DNA from 3 places in the Modestobacter sp. NPDC049651 genome. Region 3 is predicted to be linked to each of the others. Evidence: riboswitches for the same ligand, from Rfam matches in the RefSeq annotation. Region 3 holds a riboswitch; each other region holds the start of a gene.
The links. Region 3 has a riboswitch for S-adenosylmethionine ahead of AB0J00_RS05795 (bifunctional o-acetylhomoserine/o-acetylserine sulfhydrylase). Riboswitches for the same ligand answer to the same signal wherever they lie in the genome.
Positions count from the first base shown of each region.

Region 1: linked by a shared signal. The riboswitch ahead of AB0J00_RS08430 (GNAT family N-acetyltransferase) and the one ahead of AB0J00_RS05795 (bifunctional o-acetylhomoserine/o-acetylserine sulfhydrylase) in region 3 are both predicted to bind S-adenosylmethionine.
Region 2: linked by a shared signal. The riboswitch ahead of AB0J00_RS08390 (aminotransferase class V-fold PLP-dependent enzyme) and the one ahead of AB0J00_RS05795 (bifunctional o-acetylhomoserine/o-acetylserine sulfhydrylase) in region 3 are both predicted to bind S-adenosylmethionine.

Region 1 covers NZ_JBFAOG010000004.1:220,218-225,054, reverse strand. Annotated here, with positions in the region: gene AB0J00_RS08440 (FAD/NAD(P)-binding protein) at 1-809, opposite strand, end outside; gene AB0J00_RS08435 (putative leader peptide) at 830-925, opposite strand; SAM riboswitch class IV at 1,084-1,196, shown strand; gene AB0J00_RS08430 (GNAT family N-acetyltransferase) at 1,425-1,970, shown strand; gene AB0J00_RS08425 (amino acid ABC transporter permease) at 1,967-2,941, shown strand; gene AB0J00_RS08420 (amino acid ABC transporter ATP-binding protein) at 2,938-3,720, shown strand; gene AB0J00_RS08415 (ABC transporter substrate-binding protein) at 3,793-4,767, shown strand; gene AB0J00_RS08410 (ABC transporter substrate-binding protein) at 4,798-4,837, shown strand, end outside.
Region 2 covers NZ_JBFAOG010000004.1:212,217-217,053, reverse strand. Annotated here, with positions in the region: gene AB0J00_RS08400 (DUF1684 domain-containing protein) at 1-754, opposite strand, end outside; gene AB0J00_RS08395 (OsmC family protein) at 798-1,277, opposite strand; gene AB0J00_RS08390 (aminotransferase class V-fold PLP-dependent enzyme) at 1,327-2,682, opposite strand; SAM riboswitch class IV at 2,719-2,831, opposite strand; gene AB0J00_RS08385 (NAD(P)H-dependent oxidoreductase) at 2,932-3,435, shown strand; gene AB0J00_RS08380 (DivIVA domain-containing protein) at 3,478-4,401, opposite strand; gene AB0J00_RS08375 (NAD(+)/NADH kinase) at 4,612-4,837, opposite strand, start outside.
Region 3 covers NZ_JBFAOG010000003.1:44,867-49,703, reverse strand. Annotated here, with positions in the region: gene AB0J00_RS05805 (beta-eliminating lyase-related protein) at 1-126, opposite strand, end outside; gene AB0J00_RS05800 (homoserine O-acetyltransferase) at 147-1,268, opposite strand; gene AB0J00_RS05795 (bifunctional o-acetylhomoserine/o-acetylserine sulfhydrylase) at 1,270-2,562, opposite strand; SAM riboswitch class IV at 2,608-2,724, opposite strand; gene AB0J00_RS05790 (GNAT family N-acetyltransferase) at 2,801-3,277, shown strand; gene AB0J00_RS05785 (zinc-dependent alcohol dehydrogenase family protein) at 3,350-4,381, shown strand; gene AB0J00_RS05780 (hypothetical protein) at 4,384-4,837, opposite strand, start outside.

The DNA.
Region 1 (4,837 bases), on a different contig from region 3:
CCGCCGGCCGGCTCGAAGCGGCCGCCCCGGCCGCTGGTGAGCAGCACCATGAGGTCGACGAAGGCCAGGCCTGCGCCGCGCACCAGCACCGGCTCCCCGGGCGCGAGCTGCGACAGGTCGAGGTCGGCGGTGTACCCGGTCGGCACGTAGTGCGCCCCGGCGGCCGCGGCCCGGACCTGCACGGCCCGCTCCGCGGGGGTGGCGTGCGCGTCGAGGTGCCCCTGGGCCAGCACGGCGGCATCCGCGGTGAGCAGCCGGCCGTCGGCCAGCTCGACGGCGACGCCGTCCGGGCGCACCCGGACGTCGACCGCCCGCTGGGCGTGCAGGTGGACGTCGGCCCACGGGCGGGCGGTGTCGACCAGCCGGCCGAGCACCCACCCGAGGTAGGCGCTGACCAGCGGCCGGGAGGGGAAGCTCGTGGGCGTCGCCCGCCGGGCCTCCTCCCCCACCGGGTCGCCGGCCGGCAGCTCGCGGCCGACGGCCTCGATCCACTGCCAGAGGGTGGTGCTCATCCCGACCGGCCCGTCGACGGTGACCGAGGCGTCGGGCAGCACGGTGACGTCGGCGGCGAGCGAGTTGGCCCACAGCAGCGACGGCTGCGCGGCGCGCCAGACGCGGCCGCCGCCCGGCGGGTGCGGGTCGACCAGGTGCACCTGGAGGCGATGGCCGTCGCTGAGCTCGGCGGCGTTGGCGACCAGCCGCTCCAGCAGGCCGATCGCGGTGGGGCCGGCACCGACGAGGACGACGGCGGGGCCGGGGTGGGCGGGGTGCGGCGCAGGGACGTGCGGGGCAGGGACGTGCTGGGACACGGGAGCTCCGGGAGGACGGGTCAGCGGGAGGTCGGGGGCTCCTCCGGCCGACACTGCGCGCTCGCCGTGCGGAGCAGGTCGACGTGCCGCCGGGAGACCAGCGCGGTGCCGGGCACGGGCGGTCCTCCTCCTGGTCGTCGGTCTGCGGTCCTGAACGGGCAACCGGCCGTCCGGGCGGGGTTGTTCCCGCCGGCGGCGCGTCCGGTGCCGGATATGTCTACCAAGACGATCGGGATTGACGGAAGCCGGGTCGTGCCCCTAGTGTCCCGGCCCAGGTCCTGAGTGCCAGCGCGAAGCCCCGGTTTGCTGGCCGGCAACCCTCCCTGCGACGGGGTGCCCCGGGTGACGACCCGGCGGCACGCGACCCGCGTGCCGCAAGCGCAGCCGCCCCCGTGGGGGCACGAACGAGGAGCCAGTCCCGTGGGAGATCGAAGCACGCGCCGCCTGCGCGCCGTGTCGCTCCTGCTGGTCGACCGTCCCGTGGTCGACCTGCACCGCACCTGCAGCGCTCTCTGTCGCTGACGCGCGCGCTCCCCTCCCCCTCCTCCCCAGCACGCCACCGGACGCCGCAGCGGCGTCCGGTGGCGTGCGCCCGCACCCTGGAGTCGTCTCCGCATGTCCGCACCCCCGCCTGCCCTCGATCTGCGGGCAGTCACCGTCGCCCCCGACGACCCGCTCGCCGCGCCGCTGTTCGCGGAGCTCGCCGCCGAGTACGACGCCCGCTACGGCGACCTCTTCGGCGGCGCCGGCGAGGAGCTCACCCGCTACCCGGCCGCGGAGTTCCTGCCGCCGGACGGCGAGCTGGTGCTGCTCCTCGAGGACGGCGCCCCGGTGGCCGGCGGCGCCTACCGCCGGCACCCGGACCCCGGCACCGCGGAGGTGAAGCGGATGTGGACCGCGGCCGCCCACCGCCGCCGCGGCCTGGCCCGCCGGGTCCTCACCGAGCTGGAGGACCGCGCCGCCGCCCGCGGCTACGCCCGGATGTACCTCACCACCGGCCCCCGGCAGCCCGAGGCGGTGGCGCTGTACCTGGCCGCCGGGTGGACGCCGCTGTTCGACCCCGCCGTGCCCCGCCCCACCGACAGCGAGCAGCTGCGCGCCCTGCCCGTCGCGCAGCGGCTGTACGCCTTCGAGAAGCCCCTCCGAGGAGACGCATCGTGACCACGCTCGAGACCCGGCCCGCGGCCGGCACCGCGGCACCGCCGCCCGGCACGCCGTACGACCGGCTGAGGGTCGTGCCGGCCCGCCACCCCGGCCGCTGGGTCGCCACCGCCGTCGTCGCCGTGCTGCTGGCGATGGTCGCGCACTCCCTGGTGACCAACCCGCGGTGGGAGTGGGACGTCGTCACCGCCTACCTCACCGAGACGTCGATCGTGAAGGGCGTCGTCACCACCATCGAGCTGACCCTGGTCACCGCGGTCATCGGGTTCGCGCTCGGCACGGTGCTGGCGCTGATGCGGCTGTCGCGCTCGCCGCTGCTGCAGGCGGTCAGCTGGGGCTACACCTGGGTGTTCCGCTCGGTGCCGCTGATCCTGCAGCTGCTGCTCTGGTACAACCTCGCCTACCTCTACAAGACCCTGGACTTCGGCATCCCGTTCGGGCCGTCGTTCGGGTCGGTGCAGACGCTGGACCTGATCGGCAAGTTCGGCGCCGCCGTGCTGGGGCTGGGGCTGCACCAGGCCGCCTACTCCGCGGAGATCGTGCGGGCCGGCATCCTCTCGGTCGACCAGGGGCAGCTCGAGGCGGCCGCCTCGCTGGGCATCCCGAAGCGCCGGCAGACCACCCGGATCGTGCTGCCGCAGGCGATGCGCACCATCGTGCCGACCGCGGTCAACGAGGTGATCGGCCTGTTCAAGGGCACCTCGATCGTCTACGTGCTGGCGCTGGGCGAGCTGTTCTACACCGTCAGCGTCATCTACGGCCGCACCCAGCGGGTGCTGCCGATGCTGCTGGTCGCCGCGATCTGGTACGTCGTCCTGACCACGGTCGTCACGGTCGTCCAGTACTACGTGGAGCGGCACTACTCCCGGGGTGCGGTGCGGGTGCTGCCCCCGACACCGCTGCAGCGGCTGCGGGGCAACCTCACCGCGGGCCTCACCCGGGTGCGCTCCCTGCGGGAGGTGTCCCGGTGACCGCGGCCCTGGGGTCGGCCCCCGGCCGGGTCGAGGTGCACGGCGTGCACAAGAGCTACGGCGGCGTCGTGGTGCTGCACGGGGTCGACCTGGTCGTCGAGCCGGGCACCGTCACCGTCGTCCTCGGCCCGTCGGGCTCGGGGAAGTCGACGCTGCTGCGCAGCATCAACCACCTGGAGAAGGTCGACCGCGGGTTCGTCGCGCTGGACGGCGAGCTGGTCGGGTACCGCCGCAAGGGCGACGCCCTGCACGAGCTCAAGGAGCGGGACCTGCTGCGGCAGCGCACCGCCTTCGGGTTCGTCTTCCAGGCGTTCAACCTGTTCCCGCACCTCACCGCGCTGGAGAACGTCGTCGAGGCGCCGGTCTCGGCGCAGGGCCGGTCGCGCGCCGAGGTGCAGGTCGAGGCCCGGGAGCTGCTGGCCCGGGTGGGGCTGGCCGACAAGGCCGACGCCCACCCGCGGCAGCTGTCCGGCGGGCAGCAGCAGCGGGTGGCGATCGCCCGCGCGATGGCCATGCGGCCCAAGGTGCTGCTGTTCGACGAGCCCACCTCGGCGCTGGACCCCGAGCTCGTCGGCGAGGTGCTGCGGGTGATCGAGGACCTCGCCTCCACCGGCACCACGATGGTCGTGGTCACCCACGAGATCGGGTTCGCCCGCCGCGTCGCCGACCAGGTCGTCTTCATGGACGGCGGCCGGGTCGTCGAGCAGGGGCCGCCCGAGCAGGTGCTCGACGACCCGCAGCACGACCGCACCCGCGCCTTCCTCGCCCGCGTCCTGTAACCGCCCCGCACCCCTTCCGGACGTGCGCCGCTGCGCCGTCCGTCGATGACACCTGCCCTGACGAGGAGAACGATGTCCGTCCGCACCCGCAGAGCCCCGCTCGTCGCCGTCCTGACCGCCGTCTCCGCCCTGGCGCTGAGCGCCTGCAGCAGCTCGAACGAGATCGAGGAGAAGGCCGCCATCGAGGCCGGCGGCCAGCCGCTCACGGTGGACACCGGCCCCGAGCAGCAGCGCATCCACACCGACGCCGACCCGGACGCCGAGGCGCTGGTGCCCGACGCGGTCAAGGCCGACGGCGTGCTGACCGTGGCGACCACCCCGTTCAGCGCCCCGCTGGACTTCTACGCCGACGACAACGCGACGCCCATCGGCAACGAGACCGACATCGCCCAGCTCGTCGCCGACGCCCTCGGACTCGAGCTGCAGCTGGTGCCCACGGCCTGGGAGAACTGGCCGCTGGCCACCCGGTCCGGCCAGGTCGAGGTGACCGTCTCCAACGTCACCGTCACCGAGGCGCGCAAGGAGCTGTTCGACTTCAGCTCCTACCGGGTCGACGACCTCGGCTTCCTCGCCCAGGCCGGCTCGAAGCTGCACATCACGAAGCCGGAGGACGTCGCCGGGCTGACCGTCGCCGTCGCCTCCGGCACCAACCAGGAGAAGATCCTGCTCGCCTGGGACCAGGCGAACCAGGCCAAGGGGCTCGAGCCGGTCGACGTCCAGTACTTCCAGAACGACGGCGACACCACCCTCGCCCTGCAGTCCGGCCGGATCGACGTCTCCTTCGGCCCGAACGCCACCGCCGCCTACAAGGCAGCGACCTCGCCGGACGACTTCGAGGTGGTCGGCACGGTGAACGGCGGCTGGCCGCGCACCGCGCAGATCGCCGTCGCCACCGCCAAGGGCAACGGCCTGGCGCCCGCCGTCACCGCGGCCCTGAACGCGGCCATCGCCGACGGCAGCTACGCGGAGGTGCTCGACCGCTGGGGTCTGTCCAGCGAGGCCGTCGAGAAGTCCGAGACCAACCCCGCCGGCCTCCCGGCGTCCTGACCCTCCGTCCGAGAAGGAAGACCCCACCCCGTGTCCCGCACCCGCACCGCCCTCGCCGTCCTCCCGCTCG
Region 2 (4,837 bases), on a different contig from region 3:
TCTCCGCCGGCGGCAGCGGGCAGGTGGCGAACTCCGTGTAGGCGCACGGCAGGTTGGTGGCCCGGTTGAAGTCCACCGTGACGGTGCCGTCGGCGGCCGGCGGGGCGACGACCAGCGCGCGGTTCGCCGCGTACGTGGTCACCCCCGACGTCGCGTCGGTGAACAGGATGAACAGGCTGCCCGCCGCGGTCGGTCCGTTGAACGCGGTCAGCGAGAACGGCTGCCCGTCGAGCTCGAACTCCACCCGCCCGAGGGCGTCGTACACGTGCTGCAGCCCCTCGACGACCGCGCCCACCGTCGTCGGCCGCGGCTCGTCGAAGGGCACGTACCGCCCGGTGACCGCCCACCGCGGGTCGGCCGGGTAGGCCGGGGTGCCCGGGTACTCGACGCGCACCGGGTACGAGGGGTGCCGCGGCCGGACGACGTCCGACCCACCGCGCTTCGCCACCTCGATCACCGCGTCGCCGAACCCGGCGTTCACGCCGCCGCGCTCCGGGATGACCCCGAACGAGTGCTCACCGGTCACGGTGCGGCCCTCGACGACGAGCGACTCCCCCTCGGCCAGCCGCACCACGGGCCCGCCGGGGCCGGTCCACCACTCCCCCGGCGCACCGTCGATCCGCTGCGGCTGGTCGGTCAGCCAGTGCAGCCCGGTGATCGCCAGGAAGCCGTGCCCGTCGGCGCGCACCCGCTCGTGCTGCTCGTGCCACTCCGCCCACTCGGCGGCGAAGGTGTCGGTGTCCAGGACGGTCATGCGCTGTCTCCTCGGTCGCTGTCTGTGGGGGTGTCCGCGACGGTCAGGCCGGGAGGGCCGACCGGTTCCAGGTGCTCGTGTACTCCAGGCCGCTGCGGCGGAACAGCTGCGTCACCGGGCAGCGCCGCTCGGTCTCGGCCGCGAGACGCTCGAACGTCGCCTCGTCGGCGTCGGTCTCCACCGACACGGTCACGGTCACCGCGTCGAAGTTCGCATCGCCGTCGGCCCCGCGCACCATGACGGCGGTGTCCAGGTCGCCGCGCACGTCGAACGACCACGCCCCCAGCGCGACGCCCAGCTCCTTCGCCACCACGCTGCCGGTGACCTGGTTGCACGAGCTCAGCGCGGCCAGCACGTAGGACAGCGGGCTCGGCGACGCGTCGCGGCCGCCGAACGCCGGGTAGGTGTCGACCTCGAACGTGTGCCCGGCGTCGCCGCCGACGACGACGCGCTGCAGCACGCCGGTGCCCGACGCGGTGTGGGTGAACGGGACGACGCTGGCCTTGGGCCGGACGGTGGTCACGCGGGTGCCCCTCTGCTCGGAAGACGGATGTGCTCGGAAGACGGGTGGGTCACGCGTGCTGGGCCGGGCCGCAGCCGGCACCGCGCTGGGCGCCGGCCACCAGCGGCCGCGGGTCGTCCACCGGCTGCCAACGCCCGGCCACCTGCGCGTACTCCGCCCGCGGACCCCGGGTGAGGTAGGTCGCAACAGCCTCCAGCAGCCGGTCGACGTCCGCGCTCGTGGTGCCCACACCGACGCTCGCCCGCAGCGCCCCCTCCGGGACGCCGAGCCGCGCCAGCAGCGGGTGCGCGCAGAACCGGCCGTCGCGGACCCCGATCCCGTGCTCGGCCGACAGGTACGCGGCCACCAGCCCCGGGTCCGCGCCCTCGACGGTGAAGCTGACGACGCCGGTCGGTTCCCCGGAGTCCGCCCAGATGCGCAGCACCCGCACCTCCGGAAGCTCGCGCAGCCCGTCGACCAGCCGCTCGCGCAGCACCCGCTCGTGCTCGACCAGCGCGCCGTCGGGCAGCGCGGCCAGCGCGTCGCACGCCGCGGCGAGCGCCACCGCACCCAGCACGTTCGGCGAGCCGCCCTCGTGCCGGTGCGGCGCCGCCACCCAGCGGGTCTCCTCCACCGTCACCTCGGCGACCGCCCCGCCACCGGCCAGGTACGCGGGGGCGGCGTCCAGCCAGTCCCGCCGGCCGACCAGGGCGCCGGTGCCGAACGGCGCGTACAGCTTGTGCCCGGACAGCGCGACGTAGTCGGCGCCGGTCGCGGCCAGCGAGAACCGCCGGTGCGGCAGCAGCTGCGCGCCGTCGACGACCACCCGGGCGCCCGCCGCGTGGGCCAGCTCCACGACGTCCTCGACCGGCAGCGCCTCGCCGGTGACGTTCGAGGCCCCGGTGACCGCGACCAGCGCGTACGGCGCGGCGGCGAGCTCGGCGCCCAGCAGCCGCAGCGTGTCCGCGACCGTCGGCGCCGCGGGCAGCACGGTCACCGGCCCCCGCCGCCGCTGCCACGGCAGCAGGTCCGCGTGGTGCTCGACGTCCAGCACGAGCACCGCCGCCCCGTCGGGCACGCAGCCGGCCAGCAGGTTGAGCGCGTCGGTCGTGTGCCGGGTGAGGACGGCGACGTCGTCCGCGCGGGCGCCGACGAAGCCGGCCACCGTCGCGCGGGCGTCCTCGTACGCGGCCGTCGACAGCTGGGACAGCCACCCGGCGCCGCGGTGCACGCTGGCGTACCGCGGCAGCGCCTCGGTGACGGCAGCAGCGACCACCTCGAGCGCCCGCGAGCTCGCGGCGCCGTCCAGGTCGGCGTAGGTGGTCTCGCCCCCGGTCACCAGCGGCACGCGGGTGGCGGCCCCCACCAGGGGCAGCAGCGGCGCGGCGACGGCGACCGGGGCGGGACAGAGGAGTGCAGCGGACACAGCGGTGCTCCAGACGGGTCGGGGACCCGGGGCACGGGTCCGCGCTTGCGGCTGCGGGGTCGCAGCCGCCCGGTCGTCACCCGGGGCACCCCATCGCGGAGGAGGGTTGCCGGCCAGCAAGCCGGGGCTTCGCGCTGGCACTCGTGACCTGCCGACAGACTGGCACGGGGAGGCGACAGCCGTCAATTCCCATCATCTTGGTGCGGATATCGTGTCGCCGATCCCGCGCCGTCCCCAGGAGGTACCTGCATGAGCACCGTCGTCGTGGTGGGCAACCCCAAGCCCGCCTCGCGCACGAGAGCCGCGGCCGAGGCGGTCGCCGAACGGCTCACCGGCGCGCCCGCCGACCGGGTGGTCGACGTCGTCGACCTCGGTGCCGGGCTGCTCGGCTGGGGCGACCCGGCCGTCGCCGACGCGGTGACCGCCGTCCGGGAGGCGTCGGTCGCGGTCGTCGCGAGCCCGACCTACAAGGCCACCTACACCGGCCTGCTCAAGCTCTTCCTCGACCAGATCGGCACCGGCGACCTGGCCGGCGTGGTCGCCGTCCCGGTGATGCTCGGCGGCGGTCCGACCCACGCCCTCGCGCCGGAGCTGCTGCTCAAGCCGGTGCTGGTCGAGCTCGGCGCCACCACGCCCACCCGCGGGCTCTACCTGCAGGACAAGGCGTGGGACGCGCCCGGCCCGCTCGACGACTGGGTCGCGGTCGCCGCTCCGCAGGTCGCGGCCGCCCGCACCGCCTTCGGCCGGGGCTGACCCCGCCGGCCCGGGAACTCGGTGTCCCGGGCCGGCCGGCGGTCAGCGCGCGGCGTCCCGGGTCGCGGCCTGCGGCGCGACGCTGTTCGGCCGGATGTCGACGGTGTCGGCGACGACGTTCGGACGGCGCGGCTCCGGGGTCCCGGCCGGCGCGAGCTGCTGCAGCGCGGCGTCGAGCTGCTCGGTCAGCGCCCGCAGCAGCGACTGCACCCGGTCCCGCTGCGCCAGCAGCTCACCGACCTCCGCGCGCACCTCGGCCAGCCGCTGCTCGGCGACCGCCTGGGCGGCGTCGCGCTCCTCCTGCGCCCGGCGCCGGGCGTCGGCGAGCTCCTGGTCGCGCCGCTGGGCGGCCTCGGCGTCGCGCCGGGCCCGATCGGCGGCGGCGTCCCGCTCCCGCTGCACCGCGTCGACGCCGGCCTGCTCGAGCAGCGCGGCCGCCTCGGCGCGCAGCCGCTCGGCCTCGCCCAGCAGCCGCTCGCACTCGGCGTTCGTGCGGGCCTCCTGGTCGCGGGCGGCCCGCAGCACCCGCTCGCCCTCGGCGTGCGCCTCGGCGACCACCCGGTCGGCGTCCTCGGCCGCCCGCTGGGCGATCTCCGCTGCCTCGTCGGCGGCCAGCTGCAGGATCTGGCCGATCCGCTCGCTGACCCGGCCGAGGTGCTGCGCGTCGGTCGAGTGCGCCAGCTTGCGGCGGGCGGCCGACAGCTCGGCGCTCGCGCTGCCCAGCCGGGCCGCCAGGTCGTCGTTCTCCCGCCGCACGGCCTGCAGCTCGGTCTCCGCCCAGGAGACGTAGTTGTCGACCTGCAGCCGGTCGTAGCCGCGCAGCTGGTCGCGGAACAGCGGGCCCGGTTCGAGCATCGTCTCCAGGTCGCCGGACAGGTTCGGGCGCCGCAGGCCCCGCCCCCGCCGGGCCGCCGAGCGCGCGGCCTCCGCCGCCGGCGCACTGTCCTCCGCTGGCTTGCCGGCCACCGGCACCACCTCCTGTTCCCGACGCTTGCAGCCGGGCTCCGGACACGCCCGCCGCGACGCGCACCCGGCGGCGCGACACGGCCGCGACACGACGACAGCGCCGCGGCGTCGTCACGCGCCGTGGCTCGCCGCTCACGCGGCGCTCCCGGTGCTCCGACCCCGACCGCGACCATGATCGAACACCGCTCCCCACGGGCACCCGGCCGGGGTTCAGCCGCCGTCCGGACCGGGGTGCGCCAGGTCCGGCGGCAGCGGCACGCCGGGGTCGTGCACCAGCGGCGCCTCCCCGTCGGCGACCGCGGCCCGGGCGTCGGTGAGCCCGAAGCGGCTGCGCACCCGGCCGAGGAAGTCCGGCGGCGCCAGCCGCACGAGCCGGGAGCGCTGCCGGGCGCCGTAGACGGTCACCCAGTCGCCCGGTTCGAGCACGCCGCGCAGC
Region 3 (4,837 bases):
GTCGCCGTACCGGTCGACCTCGGTGTCGGCCGGGACGTCGGCCAGCTGGTCGGCGACCCGCCACACCCCGTGGCCCGCCAGCGACCGGTCGCAGGAGGGCCGCAGCGCCTTCAGGTCGTCGTCCACCCCGTCAGTCTGCCTGGGCGTCAGCCGGCGAGCAGTTCCCGGACGAGGTCGCCGACGGCGGCGGTCTCGAGCAGGAAGCCGTCGTGCCCGTAGGGGCAGGGGATGACCCGGAGCGGCACGCCGAGGCCGTCGGCCACCCGCTGCTGCTCGCCGATCGGGTACAGCCGGTCGGAGTCCACGCCGGCGACGACGGACCGGGCGGTGACCCGGCGAAGCGCCGCCTCGACGCCGCCGCGGCCGCGGCCGACGTCCCAGCCGTTCATCGCCTCGGTGAGCACGACGTAGCTGCCCGGGTCGAACCGCCGGGCGAGCTTCGCGGCGTGGTGGTCGAGGTAGGAGGCCACGGCGTAGCGGCCGTCGTCCTGCACCGTGTTGCCGAAGCGGGCGCCGAGCTCGATGTCGCTGCGGTAGGTCAGGTGGGCGATCCGCCGGGCGATGCCCAGGCCGGTCACCGGGCCCGGGCCGGGGTGGTAGTCGCCGCCGGCCCAGGCGGGATCGGCCCGGACGGCGGTCTGCTGGGTGGTCTGGGTGCCGATCTGGTCGGCGGTCGCGACCGCCCCCGACGCGAGGAAGAACAGCCCCGCGACCCGGTCCGGGTGCCCGACCGCCCACTCCAGCGCGCGCATGCCGCCCATCGACCCGCCGACGACGGCCCGCCAGCGGCCGACGCCCAGCGCGTCGGCGAGCGCGGCCTCCACCACGACCTGGTCGGTGATGGTGACCTCGGGGAAGCGGGAGCCCCAGGCCCGGCCGTCGGGCGCCGTGGACGACGGGCCGGTGGTGCCCTGGCAGCCGCCGAGCACGTTGGCGCAGACGACGAACAGCTCGTCGGTGTCCAGCGGGGCGCCGGGCCCGACCAGCGAGGGCCACCAGCCGGCGGTCGGGTGGCCGGGGCCGGCGGGGCCGACGACGTGGCTGTCCCCGGTGAGCGCGTGCTCGACGAGCACCGCGTTGCCGCCGTCCGGGGCGAGCGTGCCCCAGGTCTCGTAGGCGACGGTGACGACGGGCAGCACGCCACCGCGGTCGAGCCGGACCGGTCCGTCCAGCGTCAGGAAGCGCCGGTCCCCGGCCGGGTCGCCGGGCTGCCAGCCGCCGGCATCGGGGGTCCGGGACGCCGGTCCGGCGTCCCGGACCCCGCTCACGTCAGGCCGCCTTCGCGGCCCGGAAGCCGGACTCGAGGTCGGCGAGGATGTCCTCGATCCCCTCCAGGCCCACGGCGAGGCGCACCAGGCCGGGGGTGACGCCGGTGGTCCGCTGCTCCTCCTCGGTCAGCTGCGAGTGCGTGGTCGACGCCGGGTGGATGACCAGGCTGCGCACGTCGCCGATGTTGGCCACGTGGCTGTGCAGCTCCAGCGCCTCCACGAACCGCTTGCCGGCCGCCACGCCGCCGCGGATCTCGAAGGCGAGCACCGCGCCCGCACCGCGCGGGGCGTACTTCTGCTGCGCGGAGTGCCACGGGGAGGAGGTCAGGCCGGCGTAGTGCACCGACTCGACCTCGTCGCGGGACTCCAGCCACTCGGCGACCCGCTGGGCGTTGGCGACGTGCCGCTCCATCCGCAGCGACAGCGTCTCGATGCCCTGCACGACCAGCCAGGCGTTGAACGGCGAGATGGCCGGGCCGAGGTCGCGCAGCAGCTGCACGCGGGCCTTGAGCGCGTAGGCCGGCGCGCCGAGGTCGGCGTAGACCACGCCGTGGTACGTCGGGTCGGGCTCGGTGAAGCCGGGGAACTTCCCGCCGGTCCAGTTGAAGTTGCCCGAGTCGACGATGACGCCGGCGATCGCCGTGCCGTGCCCGCCGAGGTACTTGGTGGCGGAGTGGACGACGACGTCCGCGCCGTGCTCGATCGGCCGCACCAGGAACGGCGTGGCGATGGTGTTGTCGACGATCAGCGGCACGCCGTTGCGGTGCGCCACCTCCGACACCGCGGAGGTGTCGAGGACGTCGCCCTTCGGGTTGCCGATCGACTCGGCGTAGAAGGCCTTGGTGTTCTCCTGGACCAGGGACTGCCAGTTCTCCGGGTCGTCGGGGTTCTCCACGAAGGAGACCTGGACGCCGAGCTTGGGCAGCGAGTGGTGCAGCAGGTTGTAGGTGCCGCCGTACAGGGAGGCGGAGGCGACGACGTGGCTGCCGGCCTCGGCGACGTTCAGGATCGCCAGGGTCTCCGCGGCCTGGCCGCTGGCCACGGCGAGCGCGGCGACGCCGCCCTCGAGCGACGCGACGCGCTGCTCCAGCGCGTCCTGCGTCGGGTTCATGATCCGGGTGTAGATGTTGCCCATCTCGGCCAGCGCGAACAGGTCCGCGGCGTGCTGGCTGTCGCGGAACTGGTAGCTGGTGGTCGCGTAGATGGGCAGCGCGCGGGCGCCGGTGGTCGGGTCGGGGGCTGCGCCGGCGTGGATCTGCCGGGTCTCGAAGCTCCAGCCGCTGGGCTCGGTCATGCGCCATTACCTCCTGAGGTCGCCGGAGCACCCACGGCGCGGAGGGCTCCGTCCTTGCCCGCCGGCGGGCGCCGGAGGGCCGGCTCTTCCCCTGGGAGCACCTCAGACGGAGTAGAGGTTGCCGGGCAGCCAGCCAGGTGCTTGTCGCTGCCTCTCGTGAGCCAGTCGCGATCTTAGGACGGCGGCCCGGCCCCTGCGCAATCCGCCTTCCGTCCTGATCGGCTGGCACGATCCCCGGGTGCCTCCTCTCGAGCTGCGCCCGGTGGCGCTGGCCGACCTCGTCGAGCTCCGCGACGCCGCGCTCTCGGCCGGGCACCCCGGCCGGCCGGTGGTCTGGCCCTACGACACGGCCCCCGGCGCCGGCCACCACGGCGGGTACGTCGACGGCCGGCTCGTCGCCTGCGTGAGCACCGACCGCACGCCGCTCGAGGGCAGCGACCCGGCGTCGACCTACCGCTTCCACTCGATGGGCGTCGCGCCGGCGTGGCAGGGCCGGGGCGTGGGCGCGGCGGTGCTGCGCGCGCTCGCCGGCGTGCTGGTCGACCAGCAGGCCACGCTGCTGTGGGCCACCGCCCGCGCGTCGGCGCTCGGCTTCTACCGGCGGATGGGCCTGGCGGTGGCCGACGGGGAGTTCGTCGTCCCGGAGACCGGTTTCGCGCTGCGCGTCATCTCCCTGGACGCGGCCGGCCTGGCCACCCTCGCCGGCCGCTGTTGAAGGACCCCGTCCCCCTCACCCCTCGCACGCTCGGGGCGAGCCCCTGGACGGGGCCGGGGGAGACTGGCCGGCGTGCGCGCGCTGGTGTTCGAGGAGTTCGGCGGTCCGCTCTCGGTGCGGGAGGTCCCGGCGCCCGACCCGGCCCCGGACGGCGTGGTCGTGCGGGTGGGCGCCAGCGGCATCTGCCGCAGCGACTGGCACGGCTGGGCCGGGCACGACCCGGACGTCGTCCTGCCGCACGTGCCGGGCCACGAGCTCGCCGGCAGCATCGCCGCGATCGGGCCCCGGGTGCGGAGCTGGTCGGTCGGTGACCGGGTGACCGTGCCGTTCGTCTGCGCCTGCGGCCGGTGCGCGGCCTGCCGGGAGGGCAACGGCCAGGTCTGCCTGCGCCAGACCCAGCCCGGCTTCACCCACTGGGGGTCGCTGGCCGAGCTCGTCGCCCTCGACGCCGCCGACGTCAACCTGGTCGCGCTGCCCGACGAGCTGCCGTTCGCCACCGCCGCGGCGCTGGGCTGCCGGTTCGCCACCGCGTTCCGGGCGGTCACCGGGGTCGCCGCGGTGCGGCCGGGGGAGTGGGTGGCGGTGCACGGCTGCGGCGGGGTGGGGCTGTCCGCCGTCCAGGTCGCGGTCGCGTCCGGCGCCCGGGTGGTCGCCGTCGACGTCTCGCCGGGCGCGCTGGAGCTGGCCCGGGCGTGCGGCGCCGAGCACGTCGTCGACGGGACGGCGGACGACGTCCCCGCCGCGGTCGCCGCGCTCACCGGTGGCGGCGCGCACGTCTCCCTCGACGCGCTCGGCGCCCCGCAGACCTGCGTCAACTCGATCCGCAGCCTGCGTCCCCGCGGCCGGCACGTGCAGGTGGGGCTGCTGCCGCCGGCGGCCGGCCGCGCCGAGGTGCCGATGGAGCTGGTGATCGCCCGCGAGCTGCAGCTGCTGGGCAGCCACGGCATGGCCGCCGCCGACTACCCGGCGATGCTCTCGCTCATCGCCGCCGGCCGGCTGCGGCCCGAGCTGCTGGTCACCCGGCAGCTCGGGCTCGCCGACGCGGGCCCGGCGCTGGCCGCGGTGGGCCGCACGCCGGGCATCGCGGTGGTCACCAGCTTCTGAGGTCAGCCGGTCGGCGTCGCCCCGGTGCCGCTGCCGCCGGTCTCCTCGGCGCCGCTCTCGCCCCCGCCCGCGGTGGTCGCGGGCGCCTCGCTGGTGCGCTCGCGCGGGCTGGGCGGCGACACGCTGGTCGAGCGGGGCGGTGCCGACGACGTCGACCGCTCCGGCGTCCGCGACGGGGTGGTCGACTCGTCCCCGGGCGCGCTGCTCGGGGCCGACCCGCTGGTCGTCGGCGACCCGGGGGCAGGCGACGAGGACTCCGCGGGCACCGACGACCGCGGGGCCTCCTCCGTCGGCGTCGACGGCGGGGTGGTGGTCGCCGGGGCGTTCCGGTTGAACGAGCTCACCCGGAACTGCTCCCCGGTGTCCGGGTCGGTGATCGTGCGGGTGTCCGGCCGCGGCAGCGCCACGTTCAGCGCGAACAGCAGCACGAACAGGCAACCGATGACCACCGTCGAG